One region of the Pseudodesulfovibrio alkaliphilus genome, then DNA from elsewhere that is predicted to be linked to it. Evidence: riboswitches for the same ligand, from Rfam matches in the RefSeq annotation. Region 1 holds a riboswitch; each other region holds the start of a gene.
The links. Region 1 has a riboswitch for cobalamin ahead of GKC30_RS12950 (ribonucleoside triphosphate reductase). Riboswitches for the same ligand answer to the same signal wherever they lie in the genome.
Positions count from the first base shown of each region.

Region 2: another riboswitch for cobalamin. It lies ahead of metE (5-methyltetrahydropteroyltriglutamate--homocysteine S-methyltransferase); the one in region 1 lies ahead of GKC30_RS12950 (ribonucleoside triphosphate reductase).
Region 3: another riboswitch for cobalamin. It lies ahead of GKC30_RS13280 (sirohydrochlorin cobaltochelatase); the one in region 1 lies ahead of GKC30_RS12950 (ribonucleoside triphosphate reductase).

Region 1 covers NZ_WODC01000009.1:88,314-96,124, forward strand. The annotation lists gene GKC30_RS12940 (efflux RND transporter permease subunit) at 1-2,849, shown strand, start outside; gene GKC30_RS12945 (hypothetical protein) at 3,004-3,219, opposite strand; gene GKC30_RS12950 (ribonucleoside triphosphate reductase) at 3,237-5,300, opposite strand; cobalamin riboswitch at 5,467-5,643, opposite strand; gene ablB (putative beta-lysine N-acetyltransferase) at 5,706-6,545, opposite strand; gene kamA (lysine 2,3-aminomutase) at 6,535-7,811, opposite strand, start outside.
Region 2 covers NZ_WODC01000001.1:783,433-791,243, forward strand. The annotation lists gene GKC30_RS03675 (protein kinase domain-containing protein) at 1-1,142, shown strand, start outside; gene GKC30_RS03680 (AraC family transcriptional regulator) at 1,305-2,162, shown strand; gene metE (5-methyltetrahydropteroyltriglutamate--homocysteine S-methyltransferase) at 2,254-4,527, opposite strand; cobalamin riboswitch at 4,578-4,775, opposite strand; gene GKC30_RS03690 (sigma 54-interacting transcriptional regulator) at 6,243-7,556, shown strand.
Region 3 covers NZ_WODC01000010.1:17,293-25,103, reverse strand. The annotation lists gene GKC30_RS13290 (FadR/GntR family transcriptional regulator) at 1-199, opposite strand, end outside; gene cfa (cyclopropane fatty acyl phospholipid synthase) at 456-1,565, opposite strand; cobalamin riboswitch at 1,842-2,049, shown strand; gene GKC30_RS13280 (sirohydrochlorin cobaltochelatase) at 2,155-3,141, shown strand; gene cbiM (cobalt transporter CbiM) at 3,155-3,793, shown strand; gene GKC30_RS13270 (NikL family nickel/cobalt ECF transporter subunit) at 3,787-4,392, shown strand; gene cbiQ (cobalt ECF transporter T component CbiQ) at 4,411-5,172, shown strand; gene GKC30_RS13260 (energy-coupling factor ABC transporter ATP-binding protein) at 5,169-5,849, shown strand; gene GKC30_RS13255 (lysylphosphatidylglycerol synthase transmembrane domain-containing protein) at 5,874-6,815, opposite strand; gene GKC30_RS13250 (sulfotransferase domain-containing protein) at 6,812-7,573, opposite strand; gene GKC30_RS13245 (glycosyltransferase family 2 protein) at 7,689-7,811, opposite strand, start outside.

The DNA.
Region 1 (7,811 bases):
GGCTGCCCACAGAAGTGACCCGCCAGGGAGTGACCGTGACCAAGTCCTCCACCAGCATGCTCACCGTGCTTTCGCTGGAGTCCGACGGCCGCTACGACGACGTGTACCTCAGCAACTACGCCACCATCAACCTGCTCGACATGCTCAAGCGGGTTCCTGGCGTTGGCGACGTGGCCGTGTTCGGGACCAAGGACTATTCCATGCGTATCTGGGTCAACCCCGACCAGCTGGCCGCCCGTGGGCTGACCGTGACCGAGGTGGCAGCGGCCATTCGCGAACAGAACGCGGTGTTCCCGGCAGGCACCATCGGCCAGCGGCCCACGGCGGGCGAAGTGGAGCTGACCGTGCCGGTGCTCACACGGGGCCGTCTGCATGAAGTGGCCGACTACGAGAACATCATCCTGGTGGCCAACAGCGACGGCTCCACCCTGCGGCTCAAGGATGTGGCGCGGGTCGAACTGGGCGCACAGAGCTACGACCTGTTCGGCCGGGTCAACGGCAAGCCCACCACCCTCATGCCCGTCTATCTCCAGGTGGGGGCCAACGCCCTGGACACCATGGAGGGCGTGACCGCAGCCATGGAGGCGGCGGCACGCAGTTTCCCCGAAGGGGTCTCCTACAGGATGCCCCACGACACCACCCTCTTCATCCGCGACTCCATGGCCGAGGTGGTCCACACGCTGTTTGAGGCGGTGCTGCTGGTGCTGGTGGTGGTCTACATCTTCCTGCAATCGTGGCGGGCCACGCTCATACCGCTGCTGGCCGTGCCCGTGGCCATCATCGGCACCTTTGGCGGCATGCTCGCGCTGGGCTTCTCCATAAACACCCTGACCATGTTCGGCCTGGTGCTGGCCATCGGCATCGTGGTGGACGACGCAATCATCGTGGTGGAGAACGTGGAGCGCATCATGCACCAGGAGGGGCTGGGACCACGCGAGGCCACCATCAAGGCCATGGAGCAGGTCACAGGGCCGGTCATCGCCATTGTTCTGGTACTCGCGGCGGTCTTCGTGCCCGTGGCCTTCCTGGGCGGGCTGACCGGCCAGCTCTACCGGCAGTTCGCGGTGACCATCGCCGTGTCCGTAGGCATCTCCGGACTGGTGGCCCTGACCCTGAGCCCGGCCCTGTGCCGCCTGATCCTCAGACCGGGACACGGCAACAAGGCCCGGTTCTTTCAGCGGTTCGACGACTTCTTCGACCGGATGACCACAGGCTATGCCGAGGGAGTGCGCCGGGCCATCCGCCGCATTCCGGTTTCGCTGGCCATTTTCGGCCTGCTCTGCCTGATCGCCCTGGGCCTCCAGCGCCATGTGCCTTCCGGCTTCCTGCCCGACGAGGACCAGGGCTACGTCCTGGTCTCGGTCATGCTCCCGGACGGCTCCTCCCTGGACCGCACCGATGTCACGCTCCGCCAGGTGGAAGACCACCTGTTGAACGACCCTGCGGTTCAGAACACCGTCCTGCTCGGCGGCCTGGACTTCTTGAGCGGCGGCATCACCAGCACCAGCGGCAGCACCATGTTCGTCAAGCTCAAGCCCTTTGAGGAACGAAAAGGGCCGGGCATGAGCTCCCAGGAGGTAGCCCTGCGGACCATGATGCGCTTCGGGGCCGACCCAGTGGCCCGGGTGCTGGCCTTCAACCCCCCGGCCATCCAGGGCCTGGGCACCCAGGCCGGATTCCAGCTCGAACTGCAGTCTCGCGGAGGCGGGAGCGTGGAGGATCTGGTGGCCACTGCCCAGAAGTTCGTGGCCGACGCCAACGCCAACCCGGACCTGACGGGCGTACGCGGCACCCTGCGCGTGACCCAGCCCCAGCTCTATGTCGAACTCAACCGCGACAAGACCAAGATGATGGGTGTGCCCGTGTCCAGCGTCTTCGACGCCATGCAGGCGTACCTCAGCTCCCTGTATATCAACGACTTCAACAAGTACGGGCGGATATGGCGCGTCCAGCTCCAGGCCGAGTCCGAATTTCGCGACTCGCCCTCGGACATCGGGCGCATCTTTGTGCGCAACGCCGGGGGGGGCATGGTCCCGCTCTCGGGTGTCACCGAGGTCAGTTTCCGGGCCGGTCCCAACGCCGTATCGCACTTCAACGGGTTTCCGTCCGTGCAGATCACGGGGGTACCCGCGCCGGGCGTCAGCAGCGGCCAGGCCATGGACGAAATCGTCAAGCTCGGCGAGGAGACCCTCCCGGTGGGCTACGGCTTCGAGTGGAGCGGCGCCTCGTACCAGGAGGTCAAGACCGGCAGCCAGGCTCCCAAGGTGCTCGCCTTCGGCATCCTGGTGGTCTTCCTGGTGCTGGCGGCCCAGTACGAGATGTGGTCCCTGCCCATCGCGGTGCTCGGTGTGCTGCCCATCGCCATCCTGGGCGCCCTCATGGCCGTGTGGTCCCGAGGGCTCGTGCAGGACATCTACTTCCAGGTCGGGCTGCTGACCCTGGTGGGCCTGTCGGCCAAGAACGCCATCCTCATCGTGGAATTCTGCGTGGCCTCCTACCGTAGCGGCATGGGGCTGGTGGAATCGGCCGTCGAGGCGGCGCGGCTGCGCTTCCGGCCCATTGTCATGACCTCGCTGGCCTTCATCCTCGGCGTGGTCCCGCTGGCCATATCCAGCGGCGCAGGCTCTGCGGCGCGGCATTCCATCGGTACCGGCGTCATCGGCGGAATGGTGGCGGCCTCGGCCATCGCCATCTTCTTCGTGCCGCTCTTCTTCGTCATCATCCAGCGGTGCAGCGATTTCATGCGCAAAAAGTCGCCCCTGATCGTGCCTTCGCCGGACGGGTACGACGACGAAGACGTAAACGGAGAAACCCCGGAACCGACACCCGGCAGACACACCGCCGGATAATCGCCCAAACAAAGCGGGTCGGGGCACATGCCCCGACCCGCTCTCTTGTGACGCGAAACCCCTCCTCGGCAGCACCGCCCGGTGGACGACGCCAAAAGGGATGGCAGCTCCTGCTCAGGGGAGACCAGGGGGCGGGAAGGCCCCGCCCGGCAGGTCATTCAGAGGCGATATCCTTGATCATCCCGAGAGATTTCCCCCGGTCCTGGGCCAGCTTCTTCCACTTCTTTTTCTCCTTTTTCAAGGCTTCAACGGTGTGCAGCAGGTTGAGGATGGTCTGGGCGGGGTAGCCATGGGTTCCCCGGCCACCCCTTCTGAGTTCCTCATCGTTGTGCTGCCTGATTGAGGCGAGCTGGTTGGCGTCGAGTATCATTGCTCGTCAGTGGCCCGTCAGGCGGGCTGGCAGAAGGTTTCCTTGGAATATTCGATGCGATCCTTGTACTCTTCCTGCTTGCCCTTGTTCCAGCGACCCACCGGGCGGTAGTAGCCCACCACCCGGGTGTAGACCTCGGCCTCCTTGTCGCAGGTCGGGCAGTGAAAGTGCTCACCGTAGAGATAGCCATGGTCCTCGCAGACGGAGAAGGTCGGCGTGACCGAGATATACGGGATCTTGGTCTTGCTCATGGCCTTGAGCAGGAAGTTCTTCACGCTCTCCTCGTCCGGGGCAGCCTCGCCCAGAAATGCGTGGAAGACCGTGCCGCCGTTGTACAGGGTCTGCAACTCGTTCTGGTGCTCCAGGGCAAAGAAGACATCCGAGCTGATACCCACGGGCAGCAGTGTGGAGTTGGTATAGTACGGGGTTTCATCGCCCGAGGTATAGATGTCGGCGTACAGGTCGCGATCAATCTTGGCCAGCCGGTAGCAGGTTCCCTCGCCGGGCGTGGCCTCAAGGTTGTACAGGTTGCCGGTCTCCTCCTGGAACTCCACCACCAGACGGCGCAGCAGGTTCAGGGTGCGCTGCATCAGTTGCGAGCCGGACGGGGTGTCCAAGCCCTTGCCGAGCAGGTTCATGCACGCCTCATGGCCGCCGATGAGCCCGATGGTCGAAAAATGGCCCTTGAAGCCGTTCTTGAGGTAGCGCCGGGAAAAGGGGAACATGCCCGCGTCCAGGTTCTTCTGGACCACCTTGCGCTTGAACTCCAGGGACTCCGAGGCCAGCCGGGCGTACTCGGCGACCAGGTCCATGAAATCCTCCTCATTATGGGCCAGGTAGGCCAGCTTGGGCAGGTTCAGAGTGACCACGCCGATGGACCCTGTCAGGTCGCCCGCGCCGAACAGGCCGCCGGTCTTCTTGCGGATCTCGCGCAGGTCCATCTGCAACCGGCAGCACATGGAGCGCACGTCCTCGGGGTTGAGGTCCGAGTTGATGAAGTTCTGGAAGTAGGGAGCGCCGTATTTGGCGGTCATCTTGAGCAGCAGCCTCCCCTCCTCGGAATCCCAGGGAAAGTCCTTGGTCACGTTGTATGTGGGGATGGGGAAGGAGAAAATGCGCCCGTCCGCGTCGCCTTCGAGCATGACCTCCAGGAAAGCCCGGTTGATCATGGCCATCTCCTCTGCATATTCGCCGTAGGTGGAGTCCCTGAGTTCGCCAGCGATGATGACCGGCTCCTTGGCGATGTGCGCGGGCGGCACGAAATCAAAGGTGAAGTTGGTGAACGGCGACTGGCCGCCCCAGCGGGAGGTGGCGTTCAGGTTGTGGAGCAGCTTCTGGATCTGCTGCTTGACATCGTGGTAGCTCAACGCGTCGTTGCGCACGAACGGGGCCAGATAGGTGTCCACGTTGTTGAAGGCCTGCGCCCCGGCCCACTCGTTCTGCAACGTACCCAGGAAGTTGACCATCTGGCCGCAGGCTGCATCGAAATGCTTGGCCGGGGTGGACGAGCAGCGGTCGCGCAGGTTGAACCCCTCCAGCAGCAGATCGCGCAGGGACCAGCCCGAGCAGTATCCGGCCAGGCCGAAGGACAGATCGTGGAGATGGAAGTAGCCGTGGGTGTGGGCCATGCGGACCTCCTCGGGATACTTCTCCAGCATGTACCGGGCCTGAACCGATCCGGCCATGTGCAGGATCAGCCCCTGGTAGGAGTGGGTCATGTTGGAATTCTCGTTGACCCGCCAGTCCACGTTGTTCAGGTAGCTGTCAGTCACTCCGGCGATGTCCAGGAACGCCTCGTTCTGGGAGCGCAGTTCGCGCCGCTTCTCGCGATAGACGATGTACCGCTCGGCCACCTTGTACAGCCGGGCCTCCATGAGCACCTGCTGGACCATGTCCTGAACCTGTTCCTGCTCGGGAATGTCCACGTCCATCAGCTTTTTCTCGACTTTTCCGGCCAGCCTGTCGGCCAGCAGGGGATCCTTGATGCCGCTGCTGGTCAGGGCCTTGAAGATGGCGTTGCCGATCCGCTTGGTGGACCAGGTTTCGATGCATCCGTCGCGTTTGAGGATTTTGCTTGGCATGTAAATCTCTTGCAGACAGGAAAAGCGGAAGGCCGCGCCCCGTGACGGGTTGCGGCAGAACTGTCTGCGCTGTCGCCGATGCACGGCTTCGCGGCGGAACCGCGAGACCCGACGACGGTTCGGGTGGGCTCATTCTTGTCCGCATGCGGGTTCCGCGAACCGCATCCGGCAGGAAACGCTTCAGGTAGGTCTTCTGACTCTCCCCGTCCGGCCCGCCTTCCCGCCTCGCGGCAGTGGCATGTTGAACCGGACCTTCGTGGGGGATTACAGCGGCGGGACCGCTCCGGCTTCGCACCGGATTCCCTGTTATGGCCTGGCGGCCACCTGAAGGACATCGTGAACTCGGAGCAGACTAGCCAAAGCGCCTGTGAAGCGCAAGACTGGAATGAAACAGGCCCTCAATACTCACCCGGCCAGACGCCGATGCCAGACGTTCATACTTTCCAGCCGGCCGGCAATCTGGGTGTTGTTGTGCAGGGTTCCGCCGTAGCGATACCCACCCCGGGCAAAGACCGTGTTCATCCCGTAGCTGACAGCCCGGGCGATGGTATAGGCGGTGCACACCCCCAGGAAGCGCACCGCCTCTTCCATGTGGATCAGCAGACGCCCTGCCGCGCCCTGGCCGCGCAAAGCCGGCAGGGTGGCGAAATCTGTCATTTCCGCGCATTTCCAGTGCATATCCATCTCGGCCGAGGCCGCGGCCACCAGCCCGCCCCCCTCGCCCGGAATTCCGAAAAAGGCCACGCCCGAGTCCATGGCCTCGCGCAGATAGTCCGGGTCGGTAATGGGAAAGGGATAGGTCTCAAAGACCGCACCATACAGTTCGGCCAAGACTCCTGCCTGGTCATGGCCCAGGCGGATCACATCCGGTCCGGGCGCTGCGGCCACGGGCTTGCGCGACTTGCGCTCGGCCACATCCAGGACATCGGCGATGCGCCCGGGGTCGGCGGGCACGGCGCGACGGCGGGCAAGGTAGCGGCTCATGAAACAGGCGCTGCCCTCGCCCCGGCGCATGCCCGGCACACGGGCCTCGTTGACGAAGCCGCGCCGGGCGAAATGGTCGGCAGCATCGGATGGAACCTTGGCAAAAAGTTTGGTGTATCCCCGCTCGCGACCCAGTTGGCGCATGGCGTCCACAATGCCGGGCAGGTCGGCGCGGTCGAGCTTCATCAGGTAGACCCGGTCATTGGCCGGGCCATGCTGCACCAGGGAATTGCCAAGCCGGGTGACGGAATCATGCCGCATCGTCGCGCCTCCCCATGCGCTCGTTGCTCTGCGGGGTCAGGCTGTTGGTCTCGTCCCAGTCCGAGAGCAGTTTTTCTATGCCGATGGCCTTTTCCTCTGCATCGTCCTCCTTGAGCTGGAGGTTGCACTTGGCGCACTCGCGGTCGCAGTAGTTGGCCTCGTAGGTCTCGGGTTCGTGATAGGTGGTGATGACGCCTTCGTAGTTGCGCAGCACGACCTTGTTGGGGCCCCAGGAGACCACATAGTTGGGCATGACCGGGATCTTGCCCCCCCCGCCCGGGGCGTCCACCACATAGGTGGGCACGGAAAAACCGCTGGTGTGGCCGCGCAGGCTTTCGATGATCTCGATGCCCTTGCCAATGGGGGTGCGGAAATGGGTCAGGCCTTCGGACAGGTCGCACTGGTAGAGGTAATAAGGGCGGATGCGGTTCTTGATCAGCTTCTGGTTGAGGGTGCGAATGAGCCGCTGGCAGTCGTTGACCCCGGCCAGAAGCACGGACTGGTTGCCCAGAGGGATGCCCGCATCGGCCAGGCGCTGTATGGCCCGGCGCGAGGAGGCGGTCAGCTCGCGAGGATGATTGAAGTGGGTATTGATCCACAGGGGATGATGCCTGGCGAGCATGTCCACCAGATCCCCGGTGATGCGGTAGGGCAGGACCACGGGCGTTCTGGTGCCTATACGCACCACATCCACATGCTCGATGGCGTCGAGCCGGGTCAGCAGCCAATCGAGCTTGTCATCAGAGAGCATGAGCGGATCGCCGCCGGAGAGGAGCACGTCGCGCACCTGGGGGGTGTCGCGGATGTACTTGAGCCCGGCTTCAAGGGCCTCCCGCGAGGGCACGGAATCCACATCGCCCACCTTGCGCTTGCGCGTGCAGTGGCGGCAGTACATGGCGCAGACGTTGCTGACGTGGAAGAGCACCCGGTCCGGGTAGCGGTGGGTGATGCCGGGCACGGGACTGTCCTTGTCCTCGTGCAACGGGTCGATCATGTCGTGACGGCCGATCTTCAATTCCTCGGGGCTGGGAAACGACTGGATGAAGACCGGATCGTTCCCGTAGTCGTCCACATCAATGAGGGAAAGGTAATACGGGGTCACGGCCATGGGAAACTTGTCCAGGGTCCGCTCGTAGATGCGTCTTTTCTTCTCCGGAAACTCGATGCCGAGCACCCGCTCGAAGTCGTCAACGGTCCTGACGGTGTTGCGCACCTGCCATTTCCAGTCGGTCCAATCGGTCCAGGAGGCCGTATCGCGCAACGTCC
Region 2 (7,811 bases), on a different contig from region 1:
GCGCGGCCACCCCGCCCCATTTCACCATGGAATACTATTGCGGCAACCTCGGCGCCCTCATGGGCGAGACCTACGATGCGGAGCGCCCTTCGCGCAGGCTGGGCGCACAGGCAGCCCTGGCCCTGGCCCGCCAGATGCTCCACGGGCTCGACCGACTCCATTACGAGGGCATCGTCCACCGCGACATCAAGCCCTTCAACGTCATGCTGGCCGAGGACGAGGGCGGTCTCGGCACGGTCAGGCTCATCGATTTCGGCCTGAGCCGGCTGCGCGGCGAGCGGCCTGCACGCCACCCGGGCATGGTGGTGGGCTCTCCCTGGTACACCGCCCCCGAACAGGAGGCCGACCCGGACAAGGCCGACAGCCGCGCCGATATCTTTTCCGTGGGCGTGACCCTTTACCGGATGCTTACCGGAAAGCTGCCGGAACCAGGGCGCGATTCGATCGGGCTGGTCCTGGACGATCCCGAACTCGCCGGCCCGGACTGGGACGGCCTCTTCAGCCGTGCCCTGGCCGCAGTCCCGGACAATCGCTTTGCCGACGCAGCCGCCATGCTCGATGCCTTGGACCGGGCCGAAACCGACTGGCTGGCGGCCCGCGACGCCGCCTGCTCCCTTGCGGACCCGCCTGATCCGTGGCCGTCCCGGTTGCGCCGCCCTCCGGCGCGGGCAACGCCAATCAAAACAGGAGCGCGGCAGGCGCGGAGCCTCTTTGGCCTCGACGAGTTGTGGCGGCCCAATAGCGCTGCCCCGGCCCTGTTCTCGGACCAGGGCGACGGCACCGTGCTCCAGCCCGGACCGGACGGTTCCCTTGCGGGGCTGCTCTGGGAGCGGGACGGCTCGCGCTATCCGCTGACCTGGGAACGCGCAAAGGCCCACGCGGCGCGACTGGGGGAACGCGCCTTTGCAGGGCGCACCGGCTGGCGGCTGCCCACCATCGACGAGCTGGCCGCGCTCATGGGCCGGGCCGCGCATCCGGGTCTCTCCTGTCAGGCCCCGGCGTTCGATCCGCGCAAGTCGCGGCTCTGGAGCGCCGACACCAAGGCATTCACCGCCGCGTGGTACGCCGACGCCCACCTGGGCTACATCGGCTGGCAGGATCGCTCCTGCCGCTTTTTCGCACGGGCCGTGTGCCCGGCCTGAGGAAGGCCGGGATGCCCATTCCACCCATGGCGGCCTTCCCCATCCACCTCCTCTGATCCTGCAGGCCCGCTCCCCCTTCCAAGGCGGGCGCACCCTGTCTGCCATTGCGAAAGCGCAAAAACCATCAAGCGACACAAGCGGCATCGTGGCACAAGGAGTCCCATGCGCACCACGAAAGAGGAAACCAAACAGGATTACGCGAAGCGGATGGACCGGGTTCTGGAGCACATCCAGACCCACCTGGACGAGCCCCTGGCGCTGAAGGAACTGGCCGCCATAGCCTGTTTCTCGCCATATCATTTTCACCGCATTTTCAGCGGCATGATCGGCGAGTCGGTGAAATCCCACATCAGGCGTCTTCGCCTGGAACGGGCGGCCATCACCCTGAAGCACGGCGATGCTTGCGTGACGGACATCGCCCTAAGCGCCGGATTCGAAACCCACGAATCATTCACGCGGGCATTCACCTCCATGTTCGGCCTCTCCCCCAGGCAGTTTCGCGATGCGCACCACGGCGGCATTGAACGTAAACACTCAAACTACTGGAAGGAGATCGTCATGGAAGCAAGTGTCAACACCCTTGAGGCCATGGATGTCGTTTTCGTCCGTCACGTCGGACCGTACAAGGATTGCCACCAAGCATGGTCGACCCTCTGCGGCTTTGCAGACGGCAAGGGACTCTTCACGCCATCGGCGCGGGTGCTCGCCGTTTGCCACGACGACCCCGACGTTACGCCCGAAGACAAGATCCGCTACGATGCGTGCATCACCGTCGCAGGGCCGGTCGAGGTCCAGGCTCCTGTGGGGATGAAGACCATCGCCGGGGGCCGGTACGCCAAAACCCTCCACAAGGGACCGCACTCCGAACTCCACAGGACCTACGCCTGGCTGTGCGGTCAATGGGCGCCGCAGAACGGGCACGAGGCGGATGCCGGGGCAAGCATCGAGATATATCTCAACACCCCGGACAGGACCGCACCTGAGGCCCTGCTGACCGAGGTGTACGTCCCCTTGAAATAGCCCGCCCAATCACGAATCGGATGGCGGCCGACCGCCCTGCTGCCGGGTGGTCGGCGTCCTCCGCCCCGGGCAGAGGACGCCGGGTCAAAGGCTACTCCGTTGCCTGTTCGCCCTGCTCCTGCCGCAAGCGTCTGGCGGCGGCAACCATGTTTTCCAGGGCAGCCAGGGTCTCCGGCCAGGCGCGGGTCTTCAGGCCGCAATCCGGGTTGACCCAGAGCCGCTCCGCCGGGACCACGCGCAACGCCCTGCGCAGCAGATCGAGAATCTCGTCCTCGCCGGGCACCCTCGGGCTGTGGATGTCATACACACCGGGCCCGATAGCCGCGGGGAACTCACGGGCGTCAAAGGCGTCGAGTAGGCGCATACCGCTTCGGCTCGCCTCGATGCTGACCACGTCGGCGTCCATGGCCCCGATCCACTGCACGATGGAATTGAAGTCGCTGTAGCACATGTGCGAGTGGATCTGGGTTTCGTCTGCCACCCCGCCCGTGACCAGCCGGAAGCTGTCCACGGCCCAGCGCAGGTATGCCTCGCGCTCGTCCTGCCGAAGCGGCATCCCCTCGCGCAGGGCCGCTTCGTCCACCTGAATGATGCCGACGCCCGCAGCCTCCAGATCAGTCACTTCGTCTCGCACGGCCAGGGCAAGCTGGCGGCAGATCTCGCCACGCGGGATGTCGTCGCGCACGAAGCTCCAGCACAGGATGGTCACCGGGCCCGTGAGCATGCCCTTCATCGGCCGATCGGTCAGGGACTGGGCGTAGGTGATCCAGTCAACAGTCATGGGGCCGGGCCTGGACACGTCGCCATAAATGACCGGCGGCTTGACGCAACGGCTGCCGTAACTCTGGACCCAGCCGTTTTCCGTAAAGCAGAATCCGTTGAGCATCTGGCCGAAGTACTCCACCATGTCGTTTCGCTCCGGCTCACCATGCACCAGCACGTCAATATCCAGGGCCTCCTGTTGGGCCACCGCCTCGGCGATCCGCCCGCGTATCCAGTCGGCGTAATCGGTCTCTGAGATTTCCCCCCGCCTGTGGGCGAGGCGCGTCTTCCGTATCTCCGGGGTCTGGGGAAAGGAGCCGATGGTCGTTGTGGGGAAAAGGGGCAGCCCGAACCGCTCCCGCTGCACAACGGCCCGGTGCGCTACCGGCGACTTGCGCGTGAGCATGGTTTCGTCCACCGAAAGAAGCCGCCCGGCCACAGCCGGATCATGAACCCGCACACTTCCGCGCCGCTCCGCCAGAGCCTCGCGGTTCTCGGCAAACAGCGCCGGGCTTTCGCCTCGGGCGAACCCCTTGAGGGCCACCACCTCGGCGCACTTCTGGACGGCAAAGGCCATCCAGCGTCTGATCTCCGGGTCAAGGGAGGTCTCTTGCTCCACATCCATGGGCGAGTGGAGCAACGAGCAGCTTGTGGCAACCATCACCCTGTCCTCGCCCAGAGCGTTCCGGGCCTCGTCCACGGCCCTGGCCGCGGCATCCAGGTCGGTCCGCCAGACATTGCGGCCATCGACCAGCCCGAGGGAGACGCCCATTCCCTCGGGTACCGCCCGAAGGGCCTCGTCGAGCTGACCGCTTCCGCGCACCAGATCCAGATGCAACGCGGCCACGGGCAGCGAAGCGGCCAGGTCGAGATTCTCGCGCAACTGACCGAAATAGGTGGCCAGCAGGATATCTACGCCATCGCAGGACCGGGCCAGTTCGCCATAGACGTATTGCGCGGCCTCTGCCGCCTGGGGCGGCAGGTCGAGGCACAAGGCGGGCTCGTCCAGTTGGACCCAGGAGGCCACACCGGACAGCTCGCCCAGAATCCGGCAATAGGCCTCGGCCAGCCCGGCCACATGGTCCCATCGGCTGGCACCGCCCGTTTCCCTTGCCAGCATCAGGAACGTCAACGGTCCTACCAGAACCGGCTTGGGACGAAACCCGAGGGCGGCAGCCCTGGCCGCGTCCCGGCGCAGGGCCTCGGCCCGGCCGGTGAAGATTGTGGCAGATTCCAGCTCGGGAACGATATAATGGTAGTTGGAATCAAACCATTTGGTCATGGTCATGGCCGGCGTGTCGGCATCGCCGCGGGCCATGCGGAAATAAGCGGCAAGCCCGCCGCACTCCCTGTTCCGAAACCGCTGCGGCACGGCGCCGACCATAACAGCCGCGTCCAGCACATGGTCATAGAGGGAATGATCCCCCACGCAGACGAAGTCCAGTCCGGCCCCGGCCTGCACCGCCCAGTGCCGCTCCTTGAGCTCCGACGAGACCGCCATCAGGCCGCCCTCGTCAAGCTCTCCCCGCCAGTGTCGCTCAAGGGCCCATTTCAACTCGCGGGCCGCCCCCATTCTCGGAAAACCAATCACGTGCGCGTTCATGTCCACTCCGTTTTTCAAGGTGTCAGACAAGGAGCCCCAATGGCCGCGCGGCCCGGCGCTCCCCGGCAGGACGTCTTCTGGCTTCCGGCCCCGTGATGCCCGCATCCTTCCCCTGCCGGGTGAATGCGGGCGGGTATGTGCCGGTTACAGCGGCGCGTCCGCAACGGATTTTCACCGTTTTCCGTTTCCTGCCGTATCCATAAATCAAGATTAATTGATATATCATGCCCGCCGATCATGCAAATCAAATTGTGCTGCGCCCTGTTGCAGGGGAACACTTAACTTGAGAAAGGAGGAAATTCCGGGGGGATCTGAGGCGAACGTGGAATTTTTGCAGGACTGACGCTCATTTCAGGGACAGGATATTCGTCATCGGGTTCGGCTTACTGCACCTTGGCAGTCAGTTTGACACGCCGGGATCAAGGCCGACGCCACCGCCAAGCGTTCGAATTCATCCGTGCCTGAACGGTTCGCGGGAGTAATGTGGTCACAGAGCAGAAATCTGTCCCGACCGTAGGTGTCGCATGGAGCTTGTAGCCGCAATAGGCCCGGTTTCTCTTGCGGAGCCAGGCCGCCTCCTCGGAGCGGTCCTCTGGCATCACGTCGATGACCTTGCGTGGCCACCGCTGCGATTCGACTACCGAGGCGGCCACCACGGCTCCCTCACGGACAAGGAACCCTTGTCCTTCAAGCTAACGGTTGAACATGTCGAGCAAGGTGTCCAGCTCCTTCATGCGGATCAAACCGTTACAGAAACGACAAATGGCGGTCTCGCCCGGCATGTCGTCCTCAATGGAATAACCGGTGAACCGGGCGAAGGAGGCCAATCGAGCAGCGCCTGCTCCGCGCCCGGATCGCTCAGGTTGTACCAATGAAGCAATAATAGCACAATAAATCAGACTGTTAAAGATCAAGAGGCCAACATCTTATGTACCTTCTTCGAGCTGCGTTGACTTTGAAAATCAATTTCTCTAACCTTAAAGCTTTGTCGCTTCCTTTATTCTTGGTTCTTCGTGATGGAGTTCCAGATCAGTAGGCTTTGAAGGACGCTTGGTGTTGCCCCCTCAGAAAAATTGCGCGAAATGGGTGGAGCTTTCATTGAGCCATTGACAGCTCTATTACTGCGAATTCTTAGGGTCAGAACAAGGCGACAGGTCTGGTGACGTTTATAATGCTCTCCTAGCTTGCAAAAACCACGATCTTTTTGGGCACTCTTTGCATCAGATTGAACAGCAATGCAAGCAACGCATCCGGCTTCAGCCTCCTCAACCCTTAGAGGCAAAAGGTAGTGTCTCAACACTTGCTAAAAAAACACGATTTAACACGTTGCAGCTATTGACGAAGATCCCTCGAACCGCAACTTCCACCCTTGAATTCCATAGCCTCGGCGCAGGAAAAAGCCGCTCCGTTGCAACCGACAACTTGACCGTGACAGTATGCCGGGAGGTTGGCTGTAGTTATTCTACGGTATCGTATGCAGCGAGATCGGGCATGCCGAGCGAGGGATTTCTCTGGCCGATATACATATGGAAACATGAGGGACGGATCGACTAAGGCACATAAATATATAATAATTTAAGCACTATGCCAAGCAACGCACGAGATACTTTATGAAAAGATGTTCCCTGAACGATACGCCCTTGGAAAAAGCTTTGCTCCCCGAAGGAAGAGAGTCCTGGGATGGCCTCGCTTCGCTGCTTGATGTCCTGCCGGGCATGGCATACCGACGCGTCAATGATGGCAAGTGGTCTCTCGCCTATGTCAGTGGAGGTTGCCGTGAGCTGCTTGGGGTCGAGCCAGAGGAAATGACAGCCCCTGGCGCAGGGGGATTCACCAATTACATCCACCCTTCCTATCACGTCAGATTTGACGACGCTTCAAAGGCTCTTGCGTATGGAAGTGGCTCCTTTCGGCTGGCTTATGTCACCTCGCATAAACGCGGATGGGATAGGTGGGTTTTCGATACCGGGGTCGGCGTCTTCGATAGCCGGGGCAAGCTCCAGTACGTTGACGGCTTTGTGTCCGACCATTCGGGCTACAAGGAAATCCAAAGCGGGATGAGTCGGCAGCTCGGCGAATTCCAGGACTATTTCAGGTCGAGCCGCCTGGGCGATATTGTCGGCAAGTCACCGGCCATGCAAAACGTCTTCAGCGCCATCATTCAAGTCGCACAGTCCGACGAAAACGTCATCGTCTATGGAGAATCCGGTACTGGGAAGGAGTTGGTAGCCCGCGAAATACACAGGGTCAGCAGGCGGGCGGCCAAGCCGTTCATCCCGGTAAACTGCGGGGCCATTCCTGAAAACCTCATGGAAAGCGAACTGTTCGGCTATCGCAAAGGGGCTTTCTCCGGTGCAGACAAGGACAAGCAAGGGCTGTTTGAAGCGGCCCATGGCGGGACACTATTTCTGGATGAAGTGGGCGAGATTCCTCTGACCATGCAGGTAAAACTGCTCCGCGCCCTGGAAGGCGACGGGTTCACGCCGATGGGTGGCTGCGAGGTGGTGAAACCTGACCTGCGTGTCGTTGCTGCCACAAACAGGAACCTCGCCGACATGGTGGCTAAAGGGCAGATGCGGGCTGATTTCTACTACCGGATCAATATAATCCCCATTCTCATTCCGCCGCTACGCGAGCGCAAGGAGGACATCCCCCTTCTTGTCGGCCATTTCCTGGGGCAAAGCGATGAGAACAAGTTCATTCCCGGGAGTTCCCTCAAGGCCATCATGGCCTACGACTGGCCAGGAAATGTAAGGGAATTGAAAAACCAACTTCGTCAATACAGGACATTGGGATTCATGGATATGCTCCACTCCAACGCCGACGACGAACCTGCCCACAATTCTCTGGCCTCGCCAACGGCAAAGAGCCTTCGGGAACACCTGGCGCAATGCGAGGTCGAGGCCATCTCGGCCGCCTTATTTCAGAACCAATGGAATCGAACCAAGACCGCCAACGCCTTGGGCATTGACAGACGAACCCTCTTTGACAAGATCAAAAAAATGGGACTTGATAGCGCATCCGGCTAGGTGGGGTGCTGGCCTCCCAAACCGGGGCATTGGGCGATATCCCAGCATTTAGCTCGAATAATTATGTTTTTTCCCTACGCATAGCACGGTGGGGTGGAAACACCCCAATGGCCGCCTTTGCGTGTTCCGACATAACAATCTAATATGGCTTACTTTTCAAGAAAAACATCGTGGCATGTTTTTCGCTAGTAGCGTCCTCATGCGGAGTCCTTCCTGCGTATTGAGAATGAATGTAACAATCATGTTCAACTAGCG
Region 3 (7,811 bases), on a different contig from region 1:
TTAATGTTTTGATGGCCTCGCGGATGACCCCGCGCCCTGCCCCGAAGAGTATCTGCATTTCGCGCTCGCTGGGGAGCCGCTCTCCCGGAGCGAGCCTGCCATCCATGATGGCGGCCTCAATCTGCAGCGAAACCTCTTCACTGGCACGCCCGATAGTCACGGGCATGAAATAGCCCTTCACCGAATTTGGTTTGTTCATTGGTAGAACCTTTGCCCGCAAATTGATCCATTTTTACGGCGGAGACGACTTTTTTGGCCACAATGGTCGTACCATTGATAGTCTGCGCGGTTCGATTTTGTCAACCCGTCTGCCAAGGGGAACTGGACATCTTGCGTCAGGAGCGTCAGCCACAGGGGACGGACAGGGCCGGGCGAGTGGTTCGTCCCGGCCCGGAGGATGGAGTGTGGAGGGGGCTTTCCCGCGTGTCAGAGCCTGTGCCCCGCTCCTGCATGTCTTATCTGCATATGGGGTGTCGGGTTCCGCATCCTTGCTTGGTCATCACGATCTGCCAGACCTGGATGTCCCTGGCCCGGAAGGCTCCGGCGCACGAAAGCAGATAATACTCCCACATTCGTTTGAAACGCGCATCGTATTTTCGGCTTAAGGTAGGCCACGCGGCCTGGAAGTTGCGATTCCAGGCCATGAGTGTCTTGTCGTAGTGGGGGCCGATATTGTGAACGTCCTCAATGACGAAGAGATTTTCCGTGGCCTGGCCGATCTGCTTCTGGCTCGGGAGCATCCCGTTTGGAAAGATGTATTTGTTGATCCAGGGGTCGCAGTTGCTCTTGGAGGCATTGCCGCCGATGGTGTGGAGCAGGAATATGCCGTCATCCTTCAGGCAGCGATGCACGGTTTTCATGAACGTCCTGTAGTTCCTCCTTCCTACATGCTCGAACATGCCGACCGAGACGACCTTGTCGAATACGCCGTTCACCTCGCGGTAGTCCCGATCATGGAAGACGACGGGCAGTCCTGCGCAGATTTTTCTGGCATGTTGCAGTTGCTGGCGCGAGATGTTTACCGCCGTCACCCGGCAATGGCAGGTTGCGGCGAAGTAGCTGGCCAAACCGCCCCAGCCGCAACCGATGTCGAGGAGATGATCGTTTTCTGCGAGCTGCAGCTTGCGGGCAATGAGGTCCAGCTTGTTTTTCTGTGCCTCGTCGAGATCGTCCGTGCTGGAAAAATATGCGCAACTATATTGATGGTTGGCGTCCAGAAAGGAGAGGAAGAGTTCGTTGTCAAGGTCGTAGTGCCTTTCGGCGATGATACGGCTGCGGGCCTTGGATTGCAGATTGCACAGCACGGCAGGAACAAGGTGCCAGAGGATGCGCGGTCCGCCTCTGATTCGGTCTTCCATCCCCCCCAGAAGCAGGCGGCATATCGCCTCGTCGATCCTGTCGCAGTCCCACCAGCCGTCCATGTAGGATTCGCCGAGCCCGAGATTCTTGTCGAGCAGGACCCGGCTGAACCATCGCTTGTCGTGGACCTGAATGTCCCAGGGTTTCGGGCCGTTGATGACCACTCCGGCCTGTTCCAGGCCGTGTTGCAGGGTTGTTGCCAACATACGCACCTCGCTTCCCAAATCGGTCGTCCGAGGAGAACGCCCCTGACACGCTTGACTGAATCGACCGGAAAATCAGGCTCCTCGGTGTTCATGACCGTAAACTGTGCTCATGGGCAAAAACGCAGGGTTCTCGCACAAGTTCGTCATAGCCGATTTTCGGGTCTGTTTCCAGAGTGTCGCGGCGTATTCAGACGACATCTTCGTCTCAGGAACCAGCCCTGCCTTCGCCTGCGGCCCGGAGGGAGCGCCTCTGTTGACAGGAACCGCAGGGTGTGTAGAGTGCCATCTGCGATTGATTCTCTATAGGAGATTGGAAAGGGAATCCGGTGAGACGCCGGAGCGGACCCGCCGCTGTATCCTTCCTGCCAGCCTGATCGTCGGCCGGCACAAGCCCCTGCACCACGCCACTGTCCGCCTCTGCGGACGGGAAGGCCGGGAGCTTGCGGAAGGGAGCCAGAAGACCTGTCAGTCGCCCACCCCGAGGCAACGGGTTTTTGCCGTATAGGGGAGCAAGCGCCGTGGTTTCTGTCATTATCCGCCTCACAGCCGCTTCTCCGCCTTGTTTTCAACTAGCAGTATGGAGAAGCGCATGGCTGACGACTCCCTTGATGCCGCCCCCATTCGGGATAATGCCCCGACGAATCCTGGACGTGCCTCCCTCGGGCACGATGGGCACGAACATGGCGAGCGATGCGGCTGCCATCATGAACATGGTCATGATCACCACGACCACGATCACGACCACGACCACAACCATCTTCGCCCGCCCAAGTACAAGCCGGGGATTCTGCTGGCGGCTTTTGGCGTGGCTATCGATGAGGCCCGGCGGGGCTACGACCTCTTTGAGGCCGAGGTCCGTCAGCGGCACCCGGACATGGAACTGGCCTGGGCCTATACGGCGCACAAGGTGCGCCGCAAGCTCGTCAGTCGGGGCAGGGAGTGCGATTCCCTGGCCGTGGCCCTCTCGCGTCTGCATGACCGTGGCGTAACCCATCTGGCCGTGCAGTCCGTGCATACCACGCCGGGAGTGGAGTATCACTGGACCCGCGAGCAGGCCCTGGCCTATCGCCATCCGCGCAAGGGGTTTCCCGAGGTTGTGGTGGGCGGCCCGCTCCTTTCCTCGGACCACGACCTGGAGCGATCCTGTCAGGCGTTGCAGGGCTACATTCCGGCCGAGCGCAGTCCCGACGAGGCCGTGGTCCTTGTGGGGCACGGCACATATCATCATGGTCAGCAGCGGTATCTGGATTTTGAGGAGCGAGTGCGGCGCGATGATCCCCTCATCCGCGTGGGCACCCTCATGGGACGCCCCTCCTGCGGGGATGTCATTGCGGACCTGGAGGCAGAAGGCGTCAAGGATGTCTGGCTGCTGCCCTTCATGTGCGTACCAGGGCATCATGTTCACCTTGATGTCTTCGGCAGCGGGGCCTCTTCGTGGAAAAGCCGGATGGAACATGCCGGGTTCACCGTGCGGGGGCATGTGACCGGGACGCTGGAGCACGCTCCTTTCCGCGCCATCTGGCTGGATCATCTGGACGAAGTTTGCGCCCGCATACGCGCACTGGAAACGGCATAGCCGGGAGGATGTCATGCACATATCCGAAGGGGTTCTGTCGCCAACCGTTCTGATGGCGGGAGCCGCGCTGACGGCAGCGGGCTGCTGGATCGGCTACCGCAAGCTGCAATATGACAAGATCGTGACCGCCTCGGTGCTGTCGGCCACCTTTTTCGTGGGGTCCCTGATCCATGTGCCGCTGGGGCCTTCCAGTGTGCATCTGCTGCTCAACGGCATCGCCGGAGTGGTGCTGGGCTGGGTGGCCTTTCCGTGCATCCTGGTGGCGCTTCTGCTCCAGGCGGTTCTGTTTCAGTTCGGAGGGCTTTCGGTCCTTGGGGTCAACACTGTCAATGTGGCCGCTCCGGCCGTGCTGTGCTTCTATCTTTTGCGGCCGCTCCTGGCCGGCGGGCCGGGCAGGGCTGCTGTGGCCGGGTTTCTCGGCGGAGCGGGCGCGGTCTTCGGCACCGCCCTGATGACCGCGCTTTCGCTTGCCCTCAGCGATGAAGGGTTCCTGACCACTGCCAGGCTCGTGGTCGTGGGCCATCTGCCGGTCATGATCATTGAAGGGGTCGTGACCATGTTTGCCGTGGGTTTTCTCGCCCGGGTCCGGCCGGAATTGCTCGCAGGATTCGGCCGTCTGCAACACGGCAATGCCGGAGGACAGTCATGTTGAAAATGAAGGCGCTGGCCATTTTGATGATTCTTATTCTGTACCCAGGGCCGTGTCTGGCACACAAGGTGATTCTCAATGCCTGGATCGAGGACGGCGAACTCAGCGCCGAGGTGGGATTCAGCGACGGTTCCCCGGCATCCGGGGCAATAGTGAGCGTCATTGATCCGATAACCGGCGCAGCGTTGTTTTCGGTCAAGGCAGACGATCAGGGCATTGTCGAGGCCGCCTTGCCGCCCGAAGTGTTTGCTGGAGACGGCGGCCTGCTCGTGGTGGGCAATGCCGGGGCTGGCCACCGTGTGGAGCGGCTGCTGCCGGCGCGGGAGGTCGGCGGTCCCCGGCCGGATCAGGCGAAGGGCGAAATGGTGGGGGCTTCCGTCCCGGAGCCTTCGTCGTCGGGAGTCTCGGTGGATACCTCGGCCCTGGAGGGCCTGGTTCGGCAGGCGGTGCGCTCAGAGCTTGCTCCGCTGCTCCGCGAGGTCCGCTCCCGCAATGACCACGGGCCGCGGATGCAGGACATTGTCGGCGGTATCGGCTACATTCTGGGGCTCGCCGGTCTGGTGATGCTCGTCAAAGGCAGGCAGGGCCGCAAAAAACAATGACGGTTCAGGGGCATCCTCATGAATCTGCCTGACGGCCAGACCGACTCCCGGCGAGGGGTGCTTGCCAGGATGGACACCCGCGTCAAGCTGCTCCTGGCGCTTGGGTTATTGCCTCTCCTCATATCCCTGCAGGGCGTTGCAAGTCTTGCACTGGCTTTGGCTTTGTCCGCCGCGCTTCTGGTCTGGGCCAGGAGGCCGACCCGGCAGATATTTTACAGGTTGGCGTATGCAAATATCTTCTTTGTGTTCCTTTTTGCGGCCCTCTCCCTGACCTATCCGGCCAAGGAGTTGGGAGAGTGGCATTTCCTCAGCCTGGACGGTGTGCGCCTCGCCTGTGGCATTGCTCTCAAGGGCAACGCCATGCTGCTGGTGCTGCTGAGTCTCGTTGCCAGCAGTTCCGTTCCTGAACTTGCCGGTGCCCTGCAGCGGTTGCGGGTTCCCCAAAAGCTCGTCCTGCTCCTGACCTACACCTACCGGCAGGTGTTCATCATCGCCGAGGAAATGGATCGCATGCGTCAATCCGCTGCGGCCCGTTGCTTTCGGCCCGGGCTGCGCCTGCATGTCTACCGGACATTCGGTTATTTGCTGGCCCAATCCCTGGTTCGGAGTCTGGACCGCGGGCAGCGCATCCACGAGGCCATGCTCATGCGCGGCTTTGTCGGCCGTTTTCCGCATCTGCAAACAAGCGGCCGGGTCGGGGTCCTTGAGATATGTCTTGGGGGGCTTCTGCTTGGCCTGGGACTCGGACTGGTGGTCCTGGACAGGATGGTAGTGTCTTGACCGTACCCATCGTCGCCCTGGAGGAGGCGTCTTTCGCCTACCCCAATCAAAGCGGTCAGGCGCTTTGTCAGGTGGAATTCGCCTTGGGTCCGGGGGATAAAATCGGCGTCATCGGCGACAACGGCAGCGGCAAGACATCACTGCTGCTGGCCCTTGTGGGTCTGAGGCCCCTGGCCGCAGGGAGGCTGATCCACGGCGGCCGCGAGGTGCGCAAGCCCGGACAATACCACGCCCTGCGGCGCGATGTGGGGCTGGTGTTCCAGAACTGCGATGATCAGCTTTTCTCTCCCACGGTCATTGAGGACGTGGCCTTCGGACCTCTGAATGTCGGCCTTTCCCTGGACAAAGCCCTGGCGATCGCCCGTGAGACTCTGGATGTCTTGCACATAGGGCATCTGGAAGGGTGTCTGACCCACACCCTTTCGGGGGGGCAGAAGCGCATCGTCTCCCTTGCCACTGCCCTGGCCATGAAACCCAAGGCCCTGCTGCTGGATGAGCCCACCAACGATCTGGACCGCAAGACACGGGCCATGGTCCAGGAATTCCTTCTACACAGCGACCTTGCCCTCGTACTGGTTTCGCACGACCATTCGCTGGTGCGGGCCGTGACCACCAGTGTCGTGTGCATGGAGGGAGGGCGGGTGTTGTCCAGTCAGCCGACCATGGCGGCGTTATAGCCGCAACGGGTTTTCGGGGACCGTCTATTTGAATGCGGCGCGAGCATGGCGAATCCCATTCAGCCATTCCCATATGCCGCCGCAAACGGCGGTGCCAACCCGAAAAAGATATGGGAGGAGGGCCAGCAGGACGGCGTCGTGCATGGCGAAACCCAAAAAACTGTACACAAAAACCCCAGCAGCTTCCCCCGCGCCAAGTCCGCCGACATTCAGGGGGACAATTTGGAGAATCAGTCCGCACACGCACCCGACGACAATGTAGAGAAGAGGCGCATTGATTCCCAAAGACAGTGCCAGGCACCAGACCGAGGCGTAGAGGCATGTATGGGCGGAAACAGTCCACCCCAAGGCTGTAAGCAAAGACGACGAATTGTGGACAAGGCTTCGTAGAAGGCCATCAATGTCCTTCCAAAGAGTGAATCTGCTCAACAGCAATAAGCCGATGCAACAAAGAACAGCCAGTGCGCCAAGAAGCGCCCACTGTGTTTCCGCGGCAATCTCTATCTGCGGCAACAAACCGGGCCATGCTATCAAGACAGTGAAGACGACAAGCGGGACAGACAGGCCAAGAAGGCGGTCGATGAGCAGGGCACCGATGATGCTCGGCCGCTTCAAGCCTGAATCCAGCGCCGATATTTTGGCAAAGCGTGCCACGTCGAATCCGGCGGAAAGTGGTACAAAGACGAAGTAGAATGCCGACTGCAGGCATATCCTCCAAGCCTCGAAGACTTTGAGCCGTCCGCATAGAGACCGGACCACGAGCGAGAGACGGAAGGCATTGGAGAAGAGTGCCCCAATATAGAGAGCCACGGCCAAAACCGCCATGGGCCAGTCAAAGCGCAGCCCGGAAAAGCGTTGATCCACTGTAAGGGTCCAGGCCAACCATATCAGTACCACTGGTGGAAGGCCAACCTTGGCGACCACAGCCAGCGGGCGCCAGTACCGATGATGCCGGAACCTTGTCATTTGTATCCCAGGCCGTCTCGCAGAGTCGCTTTTATGTAGCTGTCGATCCGCTCCTGCTGTTCTTCGGAGAAAAATTCCCGATATTCTCCCACCCGGCCTTTGCGCATTTTGTATGAAGCTTCGTTTTTCACGTCGAGTGCGGTCAGCCAAGGGTTGGAACCATCGCTCCTGCGTTCTCTGGCCTTGAGTTTCTCGAAATTTGCGTTTTCCACAGCATCAGCCAATTCGGTCTTTGCAGCGGAAATTCCTACGCAACCGCATATCCTTTCAAAGGTGGCAATGGTGTTTGCCCGTAATTCCTCGTAGCGAACGACTTGGTCAGGGCCGCCGTGTTCAAGGGTGTAGTCCCACCAGTGGTTCATGAATGCCACCAGCTTGGGGAGACCCACCAGGGGGCTATCAATCATGTCGTTCACTTCGAGAGTGGGTATGCCCGTGCGGTGCACCATGTGGTAGTAACTGCTCACGAGGACATCGCGAGGATCGCGAACCAGGAGGACGAATTCCTTTTTCGCGTAGCTGCGGTGGATGGTGCGGAGGATTTCCCGAGCGTCCCGGCTTCCGCTCTCCCATGAGGACCCGGCGTGAGTGAACCGGATCATGGGCATGCCACACTTGCTCGCCAAATGCTGATATGTGTCACCTGCATGGGCGGTGCGCCCGGAGCGCGAACAGGCTAACCCGATGAACAACTGTTCGAGCCAGGTCCGGCCGGATTTGGGATACGACACTACAGTGCAGGCATCCTTGCACAACATGTCGGAAAGATAGTATCTGAAAAGGAACCATGCCGAAGAGGGATTTCGCCGTACAAGATCGAGCTTGGACCTTACGGCGTTGCGCAGGAGGATTCTTTTCGAGACGGGCATGCAGTTATTTGTCCATTATTTGTTTGAGCAAATCAGCCAAAAGCCCCATGGCAAAGATCAGAATGGACGCGATGACACCGCCCACGCCGATGTAAAACGTCGACACCAGGCTGAGCGCCAAGGTCAT